4 regions of the Neobacillus sp. SAB-20_R2A genome follow, and region 4 is predicted to be linked to each of the others. Evidence: predicted binding sites of a transcription regulator. Region 4 holds the regulator's gene; each other region holds the start of a gene.
What was found. Region 4 encodes Rex, which represses fermentation and respiration genes when NADH is low (regulators of the CRP and FNR family bind a similar motif). Its sites were predicted from a motif close to TTGTGAAATATTTCACAA; they were not measured.
Positions count from the first base shown of each region.

Region 1: a site for Rex is predicted at 1,598-1,615, ahead of nirB (nitrite reductase large subunit NirB). Genes of this name have one in related genera too.
Region 2: a site for Rex is predicted at 2,635-2,652, ahead of V5M37_RS20315 (cytochrome c oxidase subunit 2A). Genes of this name have one in related genera too.
Region 3: a site for Rex is predicted at 2,322-2,339, ahead of V5M37_RS03890 (DoxX family membrane protein). Genes of this name have one in related genera too.

Region 1 covers NZ_CP145895.1:2,533,596-2,539,077, forward strand. The annotation lists gene nasC (assimilatory nitrate reductase catalytic subunit NasC) at 1-1,532, shown strand, start outside; gene nirB (nitrite reductase large subunit NirB) at 1,640-4,054, shown strand; gene nirD (nitrite reductase small subunit NirD) at 4,089-4,415, shown strand; gene V5M37_RS12415 (formate/nitrite transporter family protein) at 4,503-5,342, opposite strand; gene V5M37_RS12420 (hypothetical protein) at 5,368-5,482, opposite strand, start outside.
Region 2 covers NZ_CP145895.1:4,170,608-4,176,089, reverse strand. The annotation lists gene V5M37_RS20330 (carboxypeptidase M32) at 1-94, shown strand, start outside; gene V5M37_RS20325 (b(o/a)3-type cytochrome-c oxidase subunit 1) at 136-1,791, opposite strand; gene V5M37_RS20320 (cytochrome c oxidase subunit II) at 1,791-2,267, opposite strand; gene V5M37_RS20315 (cytochrome c oxidase subunit 2A) at 2,290-2,439, opposite strand; gene V5M37_RS20310 (type III polyketide synthase) at 3,096-4,187, shown strand; gene V5M37_RS20305 (isoprenylcysteine carboxyl methyltransferase family protein) at 4,184-4,753, shown strand; gene V5M37_RS20300 (dynamin family protein) at 5,073-5,482, shown strand, end outside.
Region 3 covers NZ_CP145895.1:789,115-794,596, forward strand. The annotation lists gene V5M37_RS03880 (TRAP transporter large permease) at 1-1,076, shown strand, start outside; gene V5M37_RS03885 (YwqG family protein) at 1,254-2,045, opposite strand; gene V5M37_RS03890 (DoxX family membrane protein) at 2,410-2,970, shown strand; gene V5M37_RS03895 (DUF421 domain-containing protein) at 3,087-3,776, opposite strand; gene V5M37_RS03900 (dienelactone hydrolase family protein) at 3,912-4,508, opposite strand; gene V5M37_RS03905 (DUF523 domain-containing protein) at 4,535-4,993, opposite strand; gene V5M37_RS03910 (AroM family protein) at 5,310-5,482, shown strand, end outside.
Region 4 covers NZ_CP145895.1:250,568-256,049, forward strand. The annotation lists gene V5M37_RS01395 (ABC-F family ATP-binding cassette domain-containing protein) at 521-2,440, opposite strand; gene moaC (cyclic pyranopterin monophosphate synthase MoaC) at 2,604-3,092, shown strand; gene V5M37_RS01405 (redox-sensing transcriptional repressor Rex) at 3,125-3,778, shown strand; gene V5M37_RS01410 (DUF4395 domain-containing protein) at 3,931-4,356, shown strand; gene V5M37_RS01415 (acyl-CoA dehydrogenase family protein) at 4,482-5,482, shown strand, end outside.

The DNA of each region.
Region 1 (5,482 bases), 2.3 Mb from region 4:
ATTTTGAGAAGGCAAAAGAAAACGGTGCTTTTATCATAGCCATTGACCCACGGGAAACGGCGACAACGAAATTGGCTGATTTACACTTACAGATAAGACCGGGAACTGATGCCGTTCTGGCTAACGGATTATTAAAGGTCATCATTCAAGAAGGCTATTTGGATCATGGTTTTATAGAGGAGCGGGTAAATGGATTTGAAGCTGTTAAAGACTACGTCCACAGCTTGAGGTTGGATCAAATTGCAGAACAAACAGGTGTTTCCATCGAGCAAATTCGAACAGCAGCGAGAAAGTTTGGGAAAGAGAAATCAGGAATGATTTTTACCGCTAGAGGAGTGGAGCAGCAAATAGATGGCTCTGTTGCTGTGTGCAATTTCCTGAATATTCTGCTTGTTACAGGTAAAATTGGGAAGCTAAATTGTGGTTATGGAGCGATTACCGGTCAGGGAAATGGCCAAGGAGCAAGAGAACACGGTCAAAAAGCAGATCAGCTTCCAGGTTGCCGCTCAATTGAAAATGAGGAACATCGCGAATTTATGGCCCGTGTCTGGGGAATCCCTGTGGAGGAATTGCCCGGAAAGGGTGTTTCAGCCTATGAAATGATGGAAAAAATTTATGAAGGTGAAATAACAGGAATGCTGCTCATGTGTTCCAACCCGATTGTTTCCAATCCGAATGCCGTTTTCGTACAAGAAGCTCTAAAAAAATTAAAATTCTTTGTTGCCGTAGATTTATTTGTGTCCGAGACTGCTAGATTAGCAGATTTAATTTTACCAAGTTCTTCTTATCTTGAAGATACAGGGACAATGACGAATGTAGAGGGACGGGTATTGTTAAGGGAAGCGAGCTTTCCGTGTCCTGGAGAGGTGAAACATGATTGGGAGATAATTTGTGACATCGCTAGAGCTCTAGGCAAAGGGAAATATTTCTCCTATGCATCACCGGAAGAAATTTTTAATGAGTTACGAATGGCGAGCCGTGGAGGAATCGCTGATTATTTCGGCATAACATATGATCGTTTAAAAAAGGAATGCGGTTTGTTATGGCCGTGTCCGGATGAATCCAGCAATGGGACAAATAGATTGTTCGAAACCTCTTTTGCTCATCCGGATGGTAAAGCGGTTATGGCGGTAGTGCCGAATGAATTGGCCGCTTCCAAAGAAAAGGCAAACGAAGAGTATCCGTTATATCTAACAACAGGCCGAGTCGTTTCGCATTATTTAACAGGTGTGCAAACAAGAAAAAGCCCGGCATTAGCCGCAAGAAACATTGAATCCTTTCTGGAAATCCACCCTTCAACGGCAAAGGCCTACGGAATCGGCGATGAAAAGTTGGTAAAAATTGAATCCAGAAGAGGGAGTATAGTTGTGAGAAGCAAATGGTCGGAAACAATACGTCCGGATACGGTGTTTGTTCCTTTTCATTGGGCGGATTCGCAAAATGTTAACTTGCTCGTAGCAAAGGAACTGGATCCGATTTGCAAAATGCCGGGTTATAAATTGAGTGCGGTTAAAGTAAGCCCGCTTTTTTGAATGAAAGCTTTTAATTTAAAAACTACGTTAGGAAACCTTACATGAACGGTAACAAGTTGAAAAGGGTGTGATATATTTTAAAAAACTTAACAAGGAGGGAATGCCAGGTGGAGAAAAAAAAGCTAGTTCTAGTTGGGAATGGAATGGCTGGTGTAAGAACCATTGAAGAAATCCTGAGTATTTCAAAAGAATTGTTTGAGATTACTATTTTCGGAAGCGAGCCGCATCCGAATTATAATAGAATTTTGCTCTCGAAGGTTCTGCAGGGTGATACAAGTGTTCAAGATATAACTTTAAATGACTGGGCATGGTATCGTACTAACAATATTCAGTTATATACGGGTGAAACAGTCATCAAAATTGATTGCAGCAGGAATGCAGTCATTACAGATAAAGGCAGGATAGAACCTTATGATGAATTAATTTTGGCAACGGGTTCTCTGCCCTTCATCCTTCCAATACCGGGAAAGGATTTAGATGGGGTAACTGCTTTTCGTGATATTAAAGACACAGAAGTCATGCTTGAAACATCCAAACAATTTAAAAAGGCAGCAGTAATTGGAGGAGGCCTGCTGGGGCTTGAAGCGGCAAGGGGACTACTAAACTTAGGAATGGATGTTACGGTCATCCATCTTGCCCCCTATTTGATGGAACGCCAATTAGACCCAACCGCCGGGAAACTGCTGCAAACAGAATTAGAAAAACAAGGCGTGAACTTTTTATTAGAAAAACCAACACAGGAAATCTTGGGAGAAGAACGGGTAAAAGGATTAAGGTTCAGTGATGGGACAGAACTTGAAGCGGACTTAGTGGTGATGGCAGCCGGAATCAGACCAAATGTTGACCTGGCAAGAGAAAGCGGACTCCTTGTCAATCGCGGCATTGTTGTCAATGACTATATGGAAACGAATATCCCTCATATTTATGCGGTTGGTGAGTGTGCAGAGCACAATGGAATTGCTTATGGTTTAGTGGCACCTTTGTACGAACAAGGAAAAATTTTAGCCAAACAAATCTCCAAGGTAAGAACGGAACCTTATAAAGGCTCTATTTTATTTACCCAGTTGAAGGTTTCGGGTGTTGAAGTTTTTTCAGCCGGTGACTTTTATGAGGAGAAAGACAAAAAAGCCATCAAAGTCTTTGATGAACAAAATAACATTTACAAGAAAATCGTCTTATCCGGTGATCAAATTGTCGGTGCTGTTCTATTTGGTAACAGCAGCGAAGGAAACCGTTTAGTTTCCATGATTCAAAAGAAAACAGACATTTCCAATTTAACAAAAGTGGCCATTTTAAACCAAAATGGTGAGGATTCCGGAGACAGTCTGACTGCTGCCATGAGCAATGAAGAAATTATTTGCGGCTGCAATGGCGTGTCAAAAGGTACTATCATCGAAGCGATTCAGGAAAAAGGCTGTTCGACCGTCAATGATATTAAGGAATGTACGAGTGCATCCCGTTCCTGCGGAGGCTGCAAACCACTTGTAGCAGAGATTTTACAGATTACTTTAGGATCCGAGGCTGATGTCTCTTTGCAAAAAGAACCGATTTGCAGCTGTACATCACTATCAAGAGATGAAGTGATTGAAGAAATTAAAACAAAAGGGTTGACCCACATAAAAGAAGTTATGTTTGTCCTGGGTTGGAGCACGGAAGAAGGCTGCTCGAAATGCCGCCCAGCTCTAAATTACTATTTGGGAATGGTTAATCCAACCGGTTATGAAGATGAAAAACAATCGCGTTTTGTGAATGAGCGTATGCATGCGAATATTCAAAAAGATGGAACATATTCAGTCGTTCCACGGATGTATGGAGGTGTGACAAATTCACATGACCTAAGGCGGATTGCAGACGTGGTTGATAAATATGATATTCCATTAGTCAAATTAACAGGGGGACAGAGAATTGACTTGCTTGGGGTCAAAAAAGAAGACCTGCCAAAAGTATGGAAGGATTTGGACATGCCGTCCGGGTTTGCTTACGGAAAATCGCTTCGGACGGTAAAAACCTGTGTCGGAGATCAGTTTTGCCGATTCGGCACCCAGGATTCAATCAGTCTGGGAACCATGCTGGAAAAGAGATTTGAAGGGCTGCAAACTCCTCATAAAGTAAAAATGGCCGTATCCGCCTGTCCTAGAAGCTGCGCTGAGTCGGGATTCAAAGATATTGGTTTTATCGGAATAGATGGCGGCTGGGAAATTTATGTCGGCGGAAATGGGGGAACCCACATTCGCGGGGGAGACATATTATACAAAGTAAAAACGGAAGAAGAAGTTATGGGGATTACGGGCGCCTACCTGCAATATTATCGGGAAACAGCCAACTATTTAGAACGAACATCGGCCTGGATTGAGCGTGTTGGTTTGGAGCATGTCCGCGCTGTGTTAGATGATCAGGAAAAACGTGCAGCATTAAATGCCAGAATGGAAAAGGCTCTATCAGTCATTAGGGACCCTTGGAAAGAAATTACTGAGGATCAAAAAGTGCGAAAAGAGCTGTTTGAAAGCATGGTCATGTCGTAAGAATGATAAATAGGTGGAGGGGGGAATAATTCCTGTGAATAAAAGCATATCAAAAATTCCGCTTGGCTATGTTCATGAATTCCCGGAGCGCTTAGGTAAAACGGTTCAAATAGGGGATAAAGAAGTGGCGGTTTTCAAATTATCAAACGGGATTTTTCGGGCAGTTGAAAATCGGTGTCCTCACCGCGGCGGAGTATTAAGTCAAGGAATCGTAAGCGGTGAGTTTGTCTTTTGTCCGATGCATGATTGGAAAATTTGTTTGCAAGATGGTAAAGTTCAAAAGCCCGATATTGGATGTGTGAAAAGCTATCAAGCAATAATAGAAGGGGAAGATGTATTTCTTCTTATTGATGAAAGATAATTGAGAGGTAGAGGGCCCCATCAAAATATGGTGGAGCTCTCTTTAAAGTGTCCGAACGAAACAAGCAAAAATCTTCCTTTATAATTATTAACCTCTCGTTTCTAATCCTTCCGCGGATGCAGTTTGGCTTATTGAATCCTTTTTCCTTTTTTTATATACCAAATGAAGCGCTAATCCAGTAAAGACAAAGCCGCCAATAAAGTTTCCGATTGTGACAGGAATTTGATTCCAAAGCCACCAGTCCCCAAACGAAATATGCGCGCCCATTAACATGGCTGTTGGAATAAGGAACATGTTTACGACAGCATGCTCAAAGCCGTGGGCAAAAAAGAGAAAGACCGGAAGCCACATGGCGGCAATTTTTCCAATAGTAGAACTCGATACAAAGGCCATAAAGGCTCCGAGCGTTACCATCCAATTACAAAGAACCGCTTTAGTTACCGATAGGATGATACCTTCTCCGCCCATACTTTTATAGGCTAGGGTTTTTCCTTCGGCAACGGTGATAATCTTTTCAATCATCGGTCCGTCCGTTAAATGACCAAGCTTGGTGGCGGCGATATAAAATAATACGCCATACAAAATGCTTCCTAAGAGATTTCCAAGAAAAGCCCAGAAGAAGTTATAAATAACGTTCCAAGTAGAGGTTAGCCCTCTGATTTTAGCAAGGGGCAGCATCGCGAAATTGCCGGTTACCAATTCCAGCCCCAATAACAAGATAAACACAAAGCCTGCTGGAAAAACAAAAGCACCGACAATACTTAGCTTAGTATCAATTGCAGCCGTAAATGCAAGTGTAGTGGCAAATCCCAAAAAGGCCCCCGACAATATTCCCTTAATTAACAGATCTTTTATCGATAACGTGGATTTATAGGCGCCTGTATTAGCAACATCCTCAATTAGCTGGGGAGGTTTAATATAGTCCAAGCTTGATCCCTCCATCTTCCGGAGATTAATTCTTACTTTTTAATCCAAAGAAAAACGCTTTGCAAAAAAATAAAAATAGCAATAATAGGGAGAGTGCCATTAGAGTTTTTCCTAGTTGGACTTGCTGCCCAGTTAAATAA
Region 2 (5,482 bases), 2.0 Mb from region 4:
TGAAATCCTGCAGGAGGTAACAAGTGAAGGTTTAAATGCCAAGTATTTGATAGATTATCTCTATGAGAAATATCGAAAGGTCTATCAAATTTAAAAACCAAAAGGCTTCAATCGTTGAGATTGAAGCCTTTGCCATTACCACGTCTTAAATCCTTTGGATCCAGGCGGTGCATTTTGAATGATATCAATGAATGGTATTGTGTAAGCGAACAGGATTAAGGCTGCAGTGATGCCAAGCCATAATTTCCAGTTTTCAAATACCATTGGTGCTTTTTCCTGCAGATTTTCTGCTTCGCCGACAGGGAATTCTTCTTCACCTTTTGGTGCAAAGAACGCCAAGTTAATGAAAATAACTAATACTAAAATAATGCCAAGGAAAAGAATTGTTCCGCCAACTGCCTGGGCAATTTGGTAAGGAATCCACTCAAGCGCCTGCTTGGAGTCACCATAAGTGGAGAATGCTGAACGTCTTGGTGCACCAAGCAGTCCTTGGAAGTGCATTGCACCGGACATGAATGCCATTCCGATAAACCATACCCAGGCTTGGATAATACCTAATTTGTTCATCGCTTTAGTCAGCTTGCGGCCGGTTAAGTGCGGCACAAGCCAATATGAAATTCCAAAGAATGTCAGTACAACAGAAGTTGCTGCTGTCAAATGGAAGTGTCCTGTTACCCAGATGGTATTATGGACAACCTGGTCCATTTGGTTGGAAGCATTGATAATACCGCCGGCACCAGCAGGAATGAATGAAGCCATACCAATGAATGGGACTGTAAAACGGGCATCATTCCAAGGAAGCACTTTAAACCAGCCAAATAAACCAGTAGCTCCTTTAGAACGGCCATATCTCTCAAACGTTGCGAACAGAGAGAAGGCTGTCATTAAGGACGGGATAATAACCATGAATGTTAAGATAACCTGAATAAATTTCCAAGCCGGATCAATGCCCGGTTCTGTCAACTGGTGGTGGAAACCAACCGGAATCGAAAAAAGCAAGAATAAGATAAAAGATAAACGGGCCAATGAATCTGAGAAAATCTTTCCGCCGATGATTTTTGGAATAACTGCATACCAGCACATATATGCAGGCAACAGCCAGAAATACACTAGCGGGTGACCGAAATACCAGAATAACGTACGGCTGATAAGAACATCAACAGTATCTACTAAACCTAAAGACCAAGGCAGCAATTGGAATAGAACAGTTGCTGCAACCCCTAGTGTAGCCACAATCCACATCACCGTGTTGATAACTGCCATAAAGCTTAACAACGGGCTTGGCTTGCCAGGGTTATTTTTCCGCCATTTTGCATAGGTCATAATTTGTGCGGCGCCATCAACCCAGCTGCCGACAACTACAAAGGTTAATCCTAAATAAAAGACCCAGTGTGCTTTAAGTGGTGCATAGAATGTATAAAGTACAGATGCCTCATTTAATAGAATCATAGTTCCTGACATAAGGGTACCGGCAGTCATTAACCAGAAACCAATCCAGCCGGTCCGTCTGGCTGCTGGGGAATGTGTTCCCGCAGTTCTGGATACAGCCGCATATTGAAATCCCATGATAAAGAATGTTGTTAAAACAAGCCCCATTAAAACACCATGAGCTGTTAAAATTTGATAGTAGCCAATTCCCCAAGGCAGTTCAAATTTTCCGGAACGGACAAGGGTTTGTAGTAATCCCATCAGACCGCCGAGAGCGAGTGCTCCGAAAGCCACAAAGAAATGCGCCATGGATAGCTTCGCGTCACGTGGGTCAACCTTTACTTTCGCTGCTGCGTTAACCATTATTTAACCACCTCAATCTTCGAGAACATTAAATGGTGCCCTGTACCACAGTATTCGTTACAAACAACTAGAAATTCGCCGGCCTTGTCAAAGGTTGTTGTATACTCGCTGACATAGCCTGGTTCAAGCATCATATTAATATTGGTTCCGGCCATTTCAAAGCCATGGACAACGTCCTTGGTGGTAGCGATTACTTTCACCTTTGCTCCAAGCGGAACCTCAACCTTTGCTGGGTTATAAGAGAAAGCAGATGCGACAAATACTAGTTCATAATCCCACTCTTTGCCTTCAACCTTATGAAGTCCCGGCTTATCGAAAGGTTTTGTGGTATCAACCTTTTCCGGATTTATTGTAGTTAAACAGCTTGCTGGTTTGTTGCCCAGGTAAAAAGCGCTGACACCGACTACTGTTAAAAAGACAACGAGACAGCCGATTCCAAACGTCAGCCAGATTTTTTCAAATTTATGCATATGCATATGTAATTCCCCCCTTTATTTCCTAAAAACGGTCTACGAACAGATAGTAAACTGAAACCCATGAAACAATGATAAATAGCCCCAGAATGAATACAGACGCCAGTGTCCCCTTTAAAGAAGAACTGTCTTCAATCTCTGTTTGGTGCTTTGTCTTTAGTTCCGCCTTTGCCATCCCCCTACACTCCCTTCAGAAAATGAAAAGTAAATAAATGATTTCTCTTTCATAATACAAAACAATTTTGAAAGTAAAATATCAAATTCAAGAATTCACAAATTGTTCATTCCTTAGTTATCTACTATGGTAATGTTAATAAGTTGGTATAACAGTGATTAAAGTCACAATTACCCACCTGAAATTGTGACTAAAGTGTGAAACATCACACCAAGCCTGTGATTTAGATAATTGATAATTTCATTACGTAATGGATGATCGGCAGTTCGTTTTTTGTCACAATTCTCTGTAAGAAAAATATGATAATAATAAAAATCTTTTCCTTGGAAGTGGTTGGTTTGGAGAAATATTATTGCGAACATTGCCGTCTTTTGTATAATAAGATTGAAATTTGTAAGGTTTGCGGGACATTGGCGGGAAATAAAATAAAAATTGAGGTTCAAAAGCAACCGGAAAAATAAGATTCGGGATAAGTTAGAGAATTGGAAAAGTTTATATAATGAAGGAATAACTATTACAAGATATAATAAACATGCACAACAACAACAACCTTCAAAACGTTTACTTCTCCGAATGGGGAAGTTTTTTTTATGTCTGGAATAATTTTCTTTAAATTGGCAAAAAATACCCTTACCTTTGGTTAAGGAGAATGAAGTATGCCTACAATTCTTTCCATTGCAGAAGTTATTCCTCCATATGAAATTAAACAGACGCAGGCGACAGAGTTTGCAAGGGAATTGTTTTCTGGTTCATTTAAAGAAATTGGGCGGTTATTAAAGGCTTTTGAAAATGGACTTATTGAGAAAAGATATTTTGTTAATCCCGTAGGCTGGTTTCAGGAGAATCATTCCTTTGAGGAAAAGAACAATGTCTACATCGAATCGGCCGTTACCCTTGGGAGGGAGGCAATTGTAAAATGTCTGGATAACAATCAGTTTCTTAAGAAAAAAATTCCTTACGAAGACATTGATGCCATTTTTTATATTTCCACCACAGGGATAGCAACTCCAAGTATAGAAGCACGAATAATGAACCTGCTGCCTTTTCATCTCCACACGAAACGAATCCCAATCTGGGGATTGGGCTGTGCAGGCGGCGCTGCAGGTCTTGCCCGTGCCTTTGAATATTGCATGGCCTTTCCAAAAGCTAAAGTCCTTGTTCTTTCTGTTGAACTTTGCAGTATTACCTTTCAGCGAAATGATCTATCGAAGAGCAATTTAATCGGGACATCTCTTTTTGCAGACGGGGTTGCCTGTGCGTTAATATGTGGTGATTCCTGCGATATCGGGGATTTTCGCTTAAAAACAACATACCCGTCCATATTAGCGGTTCAATCCGCACTGCTCCCCGATTCTTTGGATGTGATGGGTTGGGATATAAAAAATGAAGGATTGTTTGTCCGGTTTTCTCGTGATATACCAAAAATCGTACATAATTGGCTAAAGCCAGTGGCAGAAGAATTTTTACATAAGCACCGGCTTCAAATAGATAAAGTAGACTATTTCATTGCCCATCCGGGCGGTAAAAAGGTGTTGGATGCCTATGTTGAATCGCTTGGCATACCTGCGTCGATGACAGACGTTTCGCTCGAAGTGTTAAAAAACTTTGGAAATATGTCTTCTGCTACCATTCTTTATGTGTTGAAACAATATCTGGAAATGGATATTCCACGTGGGTCAAATGGGCTTTGTGCCGCTCTTGGACCGGGTTTCAGTTCGGAAATGCTTCTATTGAGGTGGTTTGATTGAAGGACTTGCTGCCATTTATTAGCTTTATGGGTTTCATCATTTTCCAGCGTGCAGCAGAGATTTTATTCGCAAAAAGAAATGAAAAATGGATGAAGAGTAAGGGAGCACTTGAATTTGGCATTGTTCACTACCGTTGGATTGTCCTTGTGCATGTACTATTTTTACTTAGCTTTAGTATGGAAAAGTTCATCTTTAATCACGGGTTATCACCTCAATGGCTGATTATTTTTATTGCTTTTATCTTCGCCCAGGCCTTGAGGATATGGGCACTTGCGTCATTGGGCAGGTATTGGAACACGAAAATACTCGTGCTTCCAAATGCAGACGTTATACGTAAGGGTCCGTACCGTTTTATTAAGCATCCGAATTATTTCGTTGTTTGTGTGGAAATCCTTGTCATTCCTTTACTGTTTCAGGCGTATTATACTGCCTGTTTATTTACAGTATTGAATATCATGGTGCTTGCCATCCGGATTCCCGAGGAAGAAAGGGCGCTTGAATGCTACAGCGAATATAACGGAGTTTTTCATGACTGCCGCCGTTTCTTGCCAAAGTTTGTTAAATAACTGTGACAATAATCTGCAAAGTATTGAAAATGATTATCACCTGTGTTAGAATTTGATTAACAATGAAAGTCATTCTCAACTAAGAGTCTGATTAAGGGAAGGTGTTACATATGACCTATGCTTTCGTCGGCGGAACCATTTTAATCTACGCATTTGTCATGAAGCACGTCTTAAAAAATGTCACCCAATAAATATATTTAGCATTAAATGAAGCCAGGGAATATTCCTTGGCTTTTTTTTAGTATGTCAAGATAGGAAAAGTTCGAATTATCGTATAAAATAAACATATTATCATGTTGTTTAAGGGGAATTAGTTTAAATGATCAAAATAGCCGATCAAAATGAAACGATACAAACATTAAAACAAAAAATAATTGCCATATATGAATATTTAATGGAGCAAAACGATGTTCAAAATGCGCAAAAAATTAAGCAGCTTGCTCGAAAATTAGAAAACCGCGAATTCGCGATAGCGTTTTGCGGCCATTTTTCCGCAGGCAAATCAACCATGATCAACCGGGTCGTAGGGGAAAAACTGCTTCCCTCAAGTCCAATTCCGACAAGTGCAAACCTTGTAAAGGTAAGGTCCGGAGAGGATTACGCCAAGGTCTTTTTTAAAAACGAGAAACCACGGCTTTATTTAGCGCCATATGATTATGAAATGGTCAAAAGGTATGCTAAGGATGGCGATAAAATCGAGGAAATCGAGATCAGCCATAGCGACTCAAA
Region 3 (5,482 bases), 540 kb from region 4:
TTTTATTAGTTTGCGGTGTAGGGAAAGATTTATATGAAATGGCAAGCAAATGGTTCAGACATTTACCTGGCGGGCTTGCTATAGGCACTATTTTCTGCTGTGCCATTTTTGCTGCTATTTCAGGCTCTAGTGTTGCAACGGCTGTAACGGTTGGCTCAGTGGCTATTCCAGAAATGGTTAAACGAGGCTATACGAAAAGATATGTTTTAGGTTTAGTAGCCGCAGGCGGCACCTTAGGGATTTTGATCCCGCCTAGCGTTCCGATGATTCTTTATGGAAATATCACTGGAGAATCTGTAGGGAAACTTTTCATTGCTGGTATTGTTCCTGGATTACTCCTTACATTACTTTTCACCATATTTGCCTCCTGGCAGACAAGACATATTAAGGAAAAGGCAGCTACATGGGCGGAAAGATTTGAGGCATCGAAAAAAGCTATATGGGGGTTAATCCTGCCAGTTATCATTATCGGTGGTATTTATTCAGGCTTGTTTACACCAACTGAAGCGGCGGCAGTGGGGGTAATCTTTAGCCTATTAGTCGCTGGATTGGCCTATAGAAATTTAACGTTTAAAAATATGAAAGAAATCTTATTTTCAACCGTTCAAACAAATGCAATGATTCTTTTCATTATTGTTGGGGCCATGCTGCTTGGCTTTATTTTAACGGTTCTAAGAATCCCACAAACCATTACCGAAATGGCAACATCATGGGATGTTTCCCCTTGGGTCATTTTTATATTAATAAATATCGTATTGTTGATTCTAGGGTGTTTCTTGGAGACGGTTTCCATTATCGTGATTACTGTTCCAATTTTATATCCAATTATTACATCTTTAGGTTTTGATCCAATCTGGTTCGCTATTATTTTGGTTATTAATATGGAATTAGCATTAATTACACCACCTGTCGGACTGAATTTATTCGTATTAAAGGGTGTAGACAAATCCGCCTCTATGTCAGAAATTACTCGTGGTGTCTTTTCATATGCCATTATCATGATACTATTCATCGGACTGCTTGCGATATTCCCAGAAATAGTCACATTCCTTACTAATACGGGGAATATAAAATAAGGAACAGCACTTGACCGGCATCTTTAGGATGCCGGTTTTTGTGTGACGGGTGGGTTACGGAGGATATCCTGGCAATTTAAATATTTTCTTTGGGGTTGTAACAATAAATTTATCAGTGTGTCTTCTGTAAATTCCTTGTGAATAAAAAGAGCATCAAATTGGATGCTCTTTTCAGGATTAGAAACATTGTAATGTAAACCTTACTCTATCAAATTGCTTGTTTGCTAATTCTTCCTTTTTAATGCAAAAGTAAAGCAGCCCGCAATCTCCCCACATCACCTCTAAATCCTCTTCATCGGAGTCGATTTGGAACAATAATACCGATTCCTTTTCGTCGTTATATAGCTCTTCGAACACATCGTTTTGCACATTAAATGGTTCGCCAAGCATGTAATGAGCGGGGGAGGTGTTACCTTCTTCATCTTCCGGCTGCATTAATTCTTGACGAAAGTTCCAAAAGTTCTCTTCTTCGTCTTCGTTTTCAAATGTAAGATTAGCAGGATTTTCAGATATCGTAGAGATGTTCTTGAAATTCACCTGGAAAGCATTTAATGGATAATAGTCATCGGTGATCTCTGGATAATCTTTTCTTTTCAGTGTGTTCAAATCGCCATCAAAATAAAGGACTTTAAAACATCCTTCATCCTCTTCAAAGCCCCAAGGCTGCTCAGCGACATCGTAAAAAAGATACAATATCCCGCTGTCGGGAAGCAAAGAATCTTTATCAAATGGTTTAATTTCTTTTAGGTTAAATTGGCCGACAAACGTTAAGTAGCCTTTATCAAATTTGGGGAATTCCATTTCATCAGGCAGATCTGGCAAACCGCCTAATTTCGAGGAACCAATAGGAATAAACTCTTCATCGACTTTTGTTTTTTCTATTTTAATGGAGCTTTTCAAAGCTGAGATAATATCTGTTTTTTTATGGTACAACTCATAATCACGAAGTAATGTCTCAATGTGCTGCATAAGACAGAATCCCCCTTTTTTTTGCCGTTTTTTTAAATCCTATTAGTCAAAACAAACCTGCTATAAATCTATTATATAAAAAAACTTTAAGCTTGTTTGTTATGTTTTGGTAAATGCTGAAAAAGGTTGAAAATAGAAAAAGTAGGGGGTTTTATTCCTTACTAAGATGATTAACTTTTTTATTAATTTTAACAGCTGAATTTCTACTACATTCGTGTAACAAATAGTTTCATTTGTTAAAATTTTTTTGCTTTTGTTTGAATTTATTTTAAGAGATTGTTAAATCTTGAACAATCCTCCCTGAAGCCAAAATACATTTGCTATGCTGTGGAGGTATCGAAACTAAATTGCGGAGGTGTTGTTAATGTTAGTAAATTGGTTAAGACAAAGCAAAACTGCATCTGGTATTTTAACTGTTCTTCGTTTATATCTTAGTTACGTTTGGCTCACGGCGGGGTGGCACAAATTATCAAGCGGGGATTTTGACGCTTCGGGATTTTTAAAAGGAGCAATCGCTAACCCAGTTAAAGGTCCTGACGGTGCGGTTGTTTTTGGCTGGTATGTTGATTTCTTAAAACATGTTGCATTGCCTAATGCCCATATCTTCAATACGATTATTCCTTTAGGTGAATTTCTTGTTGGTTTAGGATTATTACTAGGATGCTTAACAACAGCTGCCATGTTCTTTGGTCTATTGATGAACTTCTCTTATTTATTTGCTGGAACGATTTCTTCGAACCCATTAGATATTTTATTAGGAGTTATAATCCTATTTGCAGGCGCTAATGCTGGAAGAGTCGGACTAGACGGCTGGATAAAGCCATTCATTAGAAAAACAGTCCTTAAACGCAAAGTAAAAGGCAACAACCAAACCGTGAAAGATAACCAATCAGTCATAGACAATAAACCTGTCAACCTAAATTAGATGCATGGGGACGGTTCTTTTGCATCGTTTTCAGCTTTTTTCAGCTGTATTTGCTGGAGATGGAACCTGAACCGGCACTGTGGAATGGGACAAGAGAACCGTCCCTATGCATCATATTAACTTGAGTTGTCGCGAAATAAATCAATATACAAGTTTCCTTTTGTTCCTACAACTGCGTAAGAAATTTCAGAGACCTGAACGTTTCTCTTTTTTAATTCTGCCAAGAACCAGTCTTTATCGTAATCGTGGGTAGAAAAATTTTTGTCTAATATTTCTCCATCAATCACCAGTTCTACCGGAACCTTGCTTGAGAGTGGGACCAAATTTAGGTCCTTTCGCACTACAGTTTGGTATTCTGCTTTTTTTAAAACTGATAGAGAACCATTTACTTCTAAAATGGCACATTCCACTTCTTCGATGTTAAAGATATCTTTTCCGCGTAATGCCTGTGTAAGCATATCTAAAGAATAACCAATCTTCTTAAGTGATTCTTCCATGATTTTTCCTTCTTGAATTAAGAAAGTTGGTTTTCCGGCAATCCATTCCTTATAGCGGTGTTTTTTAACAGCGAGGGTATTCAATGTAAAAATAACAGCACCCATTATAACGAATGCAAGGATAAAATACCGGAACTTAATATTTAGATTGAATGCTAGATTTCCTGCAATGGTTCCCATGGTAATCGTAGCGATGAAAAGGTGATACGTCTTTTGGAATATGGTCTGTTTCCCAAGAATGTGTACAAAAACCCATAAGATGATAAATGCTGTTAAGGTTCTAAAGATGATTTCTAAAGATCCTGGCATCGCTGTTCTCCCTTGCAAAAGTCAAAACGGTAATAGTTGGCATCGATAAGTTAAAAATATTATGTTCTTCCTGCAAGTGAATTATCCGGTGTGTTTATATTTCATAAATTATCCAATGTAAATATGAACGTTCTCTTATTGGTGTTTCTTTAAAAATTTCAACATTTCGTTGAAGGCAAGTTGAAATGATTGTTCCTTAAATTTAGCAGAGTACGGGTCACTAAATCCGTGTTGTCCACTAAATTTATGGATCTCGATATTTTTTTGATCAAGGTTTGAAATTAACTGATCGACATTAAAGGATTGTTCCTCTTCTGGAAAGAATAAAACCGTAGGGCATCGCGGCACGATCTGTTGGTAATTTCGAATTCTCGAACCATAATAGGCGACGACTCCATCCAGACTATCTTCCTCACTGCACAGCCAAGCAGCAGTTGCGCCAACGCTAAATCCAATCAGATATATTTTTTCGTAATTATATTTTACATCTAACAATAGATTCTTTATTTTTTTAACAGCTTCGGTGAAACCTACATTGTTCATAAAATGATGGTAGGCAATCTCTTCTTCAGAATAAGTAAAAGGTTGTTCTCGCTCTAATAAGTTCGGGCAGATCACATCAAAACCCTGTGTTGATAATAAATCACAAAAGTCTTCCATATGTTGATTAATGCCATAGATTTCGTGTATGACAATAATCAAATGACTTGAATTCTTCAGTATTTGGAGCATTTTATCCCCCATAGAGTGTCAATATTTTAAAGTAAGCTTTCCGCAAATTGCTCTTCGGAAATGACTTTAAATCCATTTCTTTTTAGTAAGGCAGAAGTGACTCCCATACCCTCTATTTTTTCGCCAATAAATTTGCCGTTATAGATCATCGAACTCCCGCAAGACGGACTATTTTCCTTAAGAACCACTAAAGTCGCTTTTATTTCTTTTGCTTTTTCAAGTGCAGCATAAGCTCCGTTTAGATAAAGCTGGGTAACATCATTTCCTGATTGATCTACTACTTTCGCCTTTCCATCCAGAACATCTTCACCGTTACCGCCGGTGATTTCAGCAGGCGCTCTTGGCGTTGAAAAGCCGCCAAGTAATTCTGGACAAATGGTAATTGCTTTATTTTCTTCTACTAGTTTCCTAATTTTATTATTTAAACTATGTGTACCGTTATATCGCACTTCCAATCCCGCTAAACACGAACTCACCAATATCATTACACTAACCCCCTCAATGTAAATTTTAGCATATTTCACAGGGGGATCTTCTTGCTTTTTGGTATAGGGAATGATTGTAATAGGTAAATAAAACACTCACTTTGGAAAGTAAAGCCGCCGAAAATGGCAGTTGGATTTGAAGCAAGGGTTACATAGTTCTACCTTCATTCTCGTAACCCCTTCTGAAATTCCCAAATCTAATTTGATTTTTAGTAAATTGACAATCCCAATTCCATTCGATAATATTTTTTATTATAGATAAAATAGAAACAACTATTTCTATAATAGAAATAAAACTCAAAGTTGGGGGGATAGGATGATAACGTTACTAACAATTGGCCAAACTCCAAGAGAGGACTTAATGAAGGCTTTTCATTTAGGTGGAGTGGATGAGCTGCAGCTGATAGGCGCCCTGGATGATGTTTCTCAGGAAAAAATCAATTGGTTAGCAAACCAGCCAGGGGAAGAAAAATTATATGTTGTATTAAA
Region 4 (5,482 bases):
TAATAAGAAAGTATAAACTTTCTGTCGAAAGCTTTATACTTCCTTAACGCATAAGTGCAACTACGCCTCTGTCTTCGCCCTTAGGGGCTCGCCAATCGGCGAGTTTTCTTTATAAAAAAATCTAATTAAACGTTTGATTGATTTGGTTGATAAACTAATCAAACGTTTAATTGATATGGGCAATAAACTAATCAAACGATTGATTGAAAACGGCAATTGCTTAAAATATAGGCATTTTAAGAGTTAAACAAACATTTGATTAAATTTTGGCTAATATAAAAACAGCAATTTTGTGGATAAAATTTTTTTGAAAAAGTGGAAAATTCAAATGACTTGTGGATAATTCAGTGGGTAATGTTGATAATGTGGATAAATCGACATTTTTTTGTGGATAATGTGGAAAAGTTAATTGGATAACTGAAATAATGGCATTTACAATGTGAATAATTCTGTGGAAAATTAGGCCTTTTGGATTACAAGCACATTAAAAAACCGGACTCCAACAGTCCGGTTATCCACATTATTCTGCCAGTTCGGCCCATTCTTCCATTAATTCGTCAAGCTCAGCCTTAGCCTTTTCATTTTTTAAATTAATCTCTAAAACCTTTTCATGGTCCTGAAAAACTTCTGGCTCGCATAATTGCTGATCATAATTCTGAATCTCTTCTTCAAGCTCCGAAATGCGTTCCTCGATTTCTTCCAATTTGCGTTTTCGCTGGCGTTCCAGTTTTTTCGTTTCTTTATCCTGTTGATAACTGTTTTTTTCAGCAGGCTCTAAAGCAGAAACCTTCTTCTGGGAGGCAGTCAATGCAAGTGCCGTAAGTTCCTCCTGCTCCAGCTTTTTATCCACATAATAATCGTAGTCGCCGAGGTATTCAGTGCTGCCCTCGGGGCTCAATTCTAGTACCTTGGTTGCGATTCTGTTAATAAAATAACGGTCGTGTGAGACAAACAAAATAGTACCTGGATAATCAATTAAGGCATTCTCAAGTACTTCCTTGCTGTCCAAATCCAAATGGTTGGTAGGTTCGTCCAATATTAATAAATTTGCTTTCTCGAGCATTAGCTTAGCAAGGGCTAGGCGGGCTTTTTCGCCGCCACTTAATGACAAAACGTTTTTAAGCACATCGTCACCGGAAAATAAGAAATTCCCAAGCACTGTACGGATTTCCTTTTCCGGTTTTAGTGGATATTCATCCCATAGTTCGTTTAAGACCCGTTTATTGGAGGTTAGGTTGGCTTGTTCCTGATCGTAATACCCGATGGACAAATTGGTTCCGTATTGAATAGTTCCAGCCAAAGCGGGAAGCTTTTTAATAATTGTTTTTAAAAGTGTCGACTTCCCGATTCCGTTAGGGCCGACAAGGGCAATGCTGTCGCCTTTATACACACGAAAGGAAATATCCTCGGAAACCTTCTCTCCATCATAGCCGACAGCAAGAGAATCAACAGTCAGTACATCATTGCCGCTTTGCCGCTCAATTTCAAATGAGAAGGAAGCGGATTTTTCATCCCCTGATGGGCGGTCCATGACTTCCATCTTTTCAAGCTTCTTCCGACGGCTTTGCGCTCTCTTAGTAGTAGTGGCCCGTGCGATGTTGCGCTGGATGAAATCCTTTAACGCGGCAATTTCCTCCTGCTGCTTTTCATAAAGCTTCATGTCGCGTTCATAATTGGCAGCTTTCTGCTCAAGATAAGTGCTATAATTACCGGTGAATCGCTGAATCAGGCGGCGTGATAGTTCATACACCTCTGTAACCACTTTATCCAAAAAATAGCGGTCATGCGAAACAATTAAAATTGCGCCATCATAGCCCTGCAGATATTGCTCCAGCCAGGAAAGGGTTTCGATATCCAAATGGTTGGTTGGCTCGTCCAAAATTAAAATATCAGGTCTTGTCAGCAATAGTTTGCCTAGCGCAAGACGCGTTTTTTGTCCGCCGCTTAGACTTGAAATCATTAACGTAGTATCGGAAAAATTTAACCCATGCAATACAGAGCGGATATCGGCTTCATACTGATAGCCGCCTTGCTCTTTAAACTTTATTTGCAATTCATCATATTCCTTTAATACCCGCTCGTATTTTCCTGGGTCCCCGAAAACAGCAGGATCGGCCATTTGCTTCTCCAGCTTCCGGAGCGATTTTTCCATCGCCTGCAGGTTCTCAAAAACCGTCAGCATTTCCTCCCAAATGGACAAATTGGACTCCAAACCCGTATTTTGCGCCAAATAACCAACGGTAACATCCTTTGGTTTGATGATTTCCCCGCCGTCATGGCCCATTTCGCCGGCGATGATTTTCAATAACGTTGATTTCCCCGCTCCATTGCGTCCAACAAGGGCAACACGGTCACGGGTTTGTAATTCCAGTTTTATATTCGATAAAATAAGTTCAGCACCATAATATTTTTGTAGTTGGTTAACCTGTAATAAAATCATTTTTTTCACCTCTATTACCTTACGACTAGTTTACCGTATTACCCGAATGTCGGCAATGAAGTGAAGTTTTTAATGGTATTATAAAAAAATATACTGATAGTTCAAAGTTTCACACACATGGACATAAAAATATTGTATTATTTTTTGTAGGAGGATTTTTTTTATGGCTGAATTTACTCATTTTAATGAAGAAGGCCGGGCCAAGATGGTCGATGTCAGCGATAAGCCGGAAACGGCACGTACGGCAATTGCCCAGTCTAGCATAACAGTAAGCACTGAAATTTATGAAAAAATCACAAACCACGAAATGAAAAAGGGCGATGTCTTAGCAGTTGCCCAGATTGCTGCAGTGATGGCAGCGAAAAAGACATGGGATATCATTCCAATGTGCCACCCGATTCCATTAACAGGTATCAATATTAGTTTTTCGTGGGAGCAGGCCGGGCAGGAACAGTATACACTGCATATAACTGCATCAGTTAAAACCAAAGGCAGTACGGGGGTTGAGATGGAAGCGCTAACAGCCGCCTCTGTTTGTGCCCTGACCGTCTATGATATGTGTAAGGCAGTTGATAAAGGGATGGTGATTGGACCAACCTTTCTGGTGGAAAAAACCGGCGGCAAAAACGGTGATTTTAGAAGAGAAATCTAATATATCCATTAAAATTGAAGGGTGGGAGAAATATGTCCAATGAAACGATGAAAATACCACAGGCAACAGCAAAGCGTCTGCCCTTATATTATCGATTTTTACAAAACCTTCATTCTTCTGGCAAGCAGAGGGTGTCATCTGCAGAATTGAGTGAAGCAGTAAAGGTGGACTCGGCCACTATTCGCAGGGATTTCTCTTATTTCGGGGCCCTTGGGAAAAAGGGGTACGGCTATAACGTAACCTATTTGTTATCGTTTTTCCGAAAAACTCTTGATCAAGATGAATTAACAAAGGTAGCGTTAATCGGGGTGGGTAACCTCGGCACAGCCTTTTTACACTACAATTTTTTAAAAAATAATAATACAAAAATCGCTTGCGCCTTCGATGTGGACCCCGGAAAAATTGGCGGTTCGATAGGCGATGTTCCCGTTTATTCGATGGACGATATAGAACAGTATTTGATCGATGAAAATATTTCGGTGGCGATTTTGACGGTGCCTGCTCCGGTTGCTCAGCAAATCACAGATAAACTTGTGAAAACGAACGTAAAAGGGGTTTTAAATTTTACTCCAGCAAGACTGAATGTACCTTCATCGATTCGCGTGCATCATATTGACCTGGCGGTGGAGCTGCAATCACTTGTTTACTTTTTAAAGCATTATCCAAACGACGAAGTAGAAGAATAAATAATCAATGGGCTTCTCGCCAAAATGGTGAGAGGCCCATTTTTCGTTTTGAAACATTTTTCCTAAACAGATCACTATACAAAGGGAGTTGAAGCGGGTAAAATGATTACACAAGTAATTATTGTAATCCAATAGGAAAGGTTGGGATTAAAATGACAGAAACAGTTCGTTCAATCCCACGTCCGCTCGTGAAAATAAACCAGTGGACAATTGTTTTAAGTGTTGTGTTAACATGGTTATCCGGACAGGAATGGTTTTTGTTAGTGCCATTTGTTGCCGGTATGTCTGGTCTTTTATTCGGATTTAATCCGATTATGCAAATAGCAAAACTATTTTTAAGAAAGGACCCAAAGGCTTATATCCCTGAGGATTGGGAGCAGCAGCAATTTAATCAAAAAATTGCCGTATCGTGTTTGGGAATTGGATTTGTAGGATTCCTGCTGGGATGGAATGGTGTTGGCTATGTGGTCACGATTCTTGTCGCGGTGGCTGCCTTTGTGGCCATTCTAGGTTTTTGCATCGGATGCTTTATTCATTTTCAGTGGAACCAATACCGTTATAGAAGGGCGCACCAATAATGAAGAGGTCTGAATTATTCAGCCTCTTTTTTGTTTTTCTGCTTATATTTGACGCTTCCATATCCTTACATTTAAAATTAAATTGAAAATTATGAATTATCATTCATGAGGAGAGTGGCGTTTTTATGAAGCTTGTTTCCCAAGAGACAGAAGCAGGAGGAAAAAATTCTTACAGCTTTGATGAATTTCTCGAAAAACGTGACAACCTTGATTGGTACCGTGATGAACCTTTTTTACAAAAAGCGGTCAAGAAATTTACGGGTTCTCAGCACAGCCAAATCCACGAAAAACTATTATCCTTTTCACGAATAGTATCTGCAAAATGGAACCGGTTAGCCGAAAGAATTGCCAGACCGGAAGTCCGCCCCTATATGCTTCACTTTGATGCTTTTAATCATCGGATTGACCGGATTGTTCGTCCTCAAGAAGTTCATCAATTAGAGAATGAAATTTTCCAAGAAGGTCTTTTTTCCAGTAACATGACACCTTGGGAAAGCTTTGTGAAAAGAATGCTGATCCATCAGCTGGGTGAGGCAGGAGTGACCTGTCCGCTGACATGTACACATGGTTTAGTGGCTTTGCTTGACCAATTTCCGGATGAAGAATATCCAGAACTTCAAGATATATTACATCATACAAAAGAAGGGCTAAACGGCGAATTTGCCATTGGCGCTCAATTTATGACAGAAATCCAGGGTGGTTCTGATTTGCCGGCTAATGTTTTGGAGGCGGTTCCGGAAGGAAAATATTATCGTTTGTATGGGAATAAGTTTTTCTGTTCTGCGGCTCATGCCGATTATTCTGTGGTGACGGCAAAAATATCGGGAACTGACAAAGTTTCGACATTTATCGTACCATCCTGGCTTCCGGGGGATAAGGAGAAGGAGAAACGCAACGGGTACGAGATTAATCGGATCAAATGGAAGCTGGGAACAGCCGAGCTGCCAACTGGGGAGATTCAATATAAGGGGGCGCGTGCCTATCCAATCGGTCCAAAGGATAAGGGGATTGCAGTTGCAGTCGGAATTGTATTGACCTTGTCGAGACTGGAAATTGGGATTGCCTGTGCCGGGTTTATGCTGAGGGCCTCTCGGGAGGCAAACTTGTACAGTGATTTCCGAAGTGT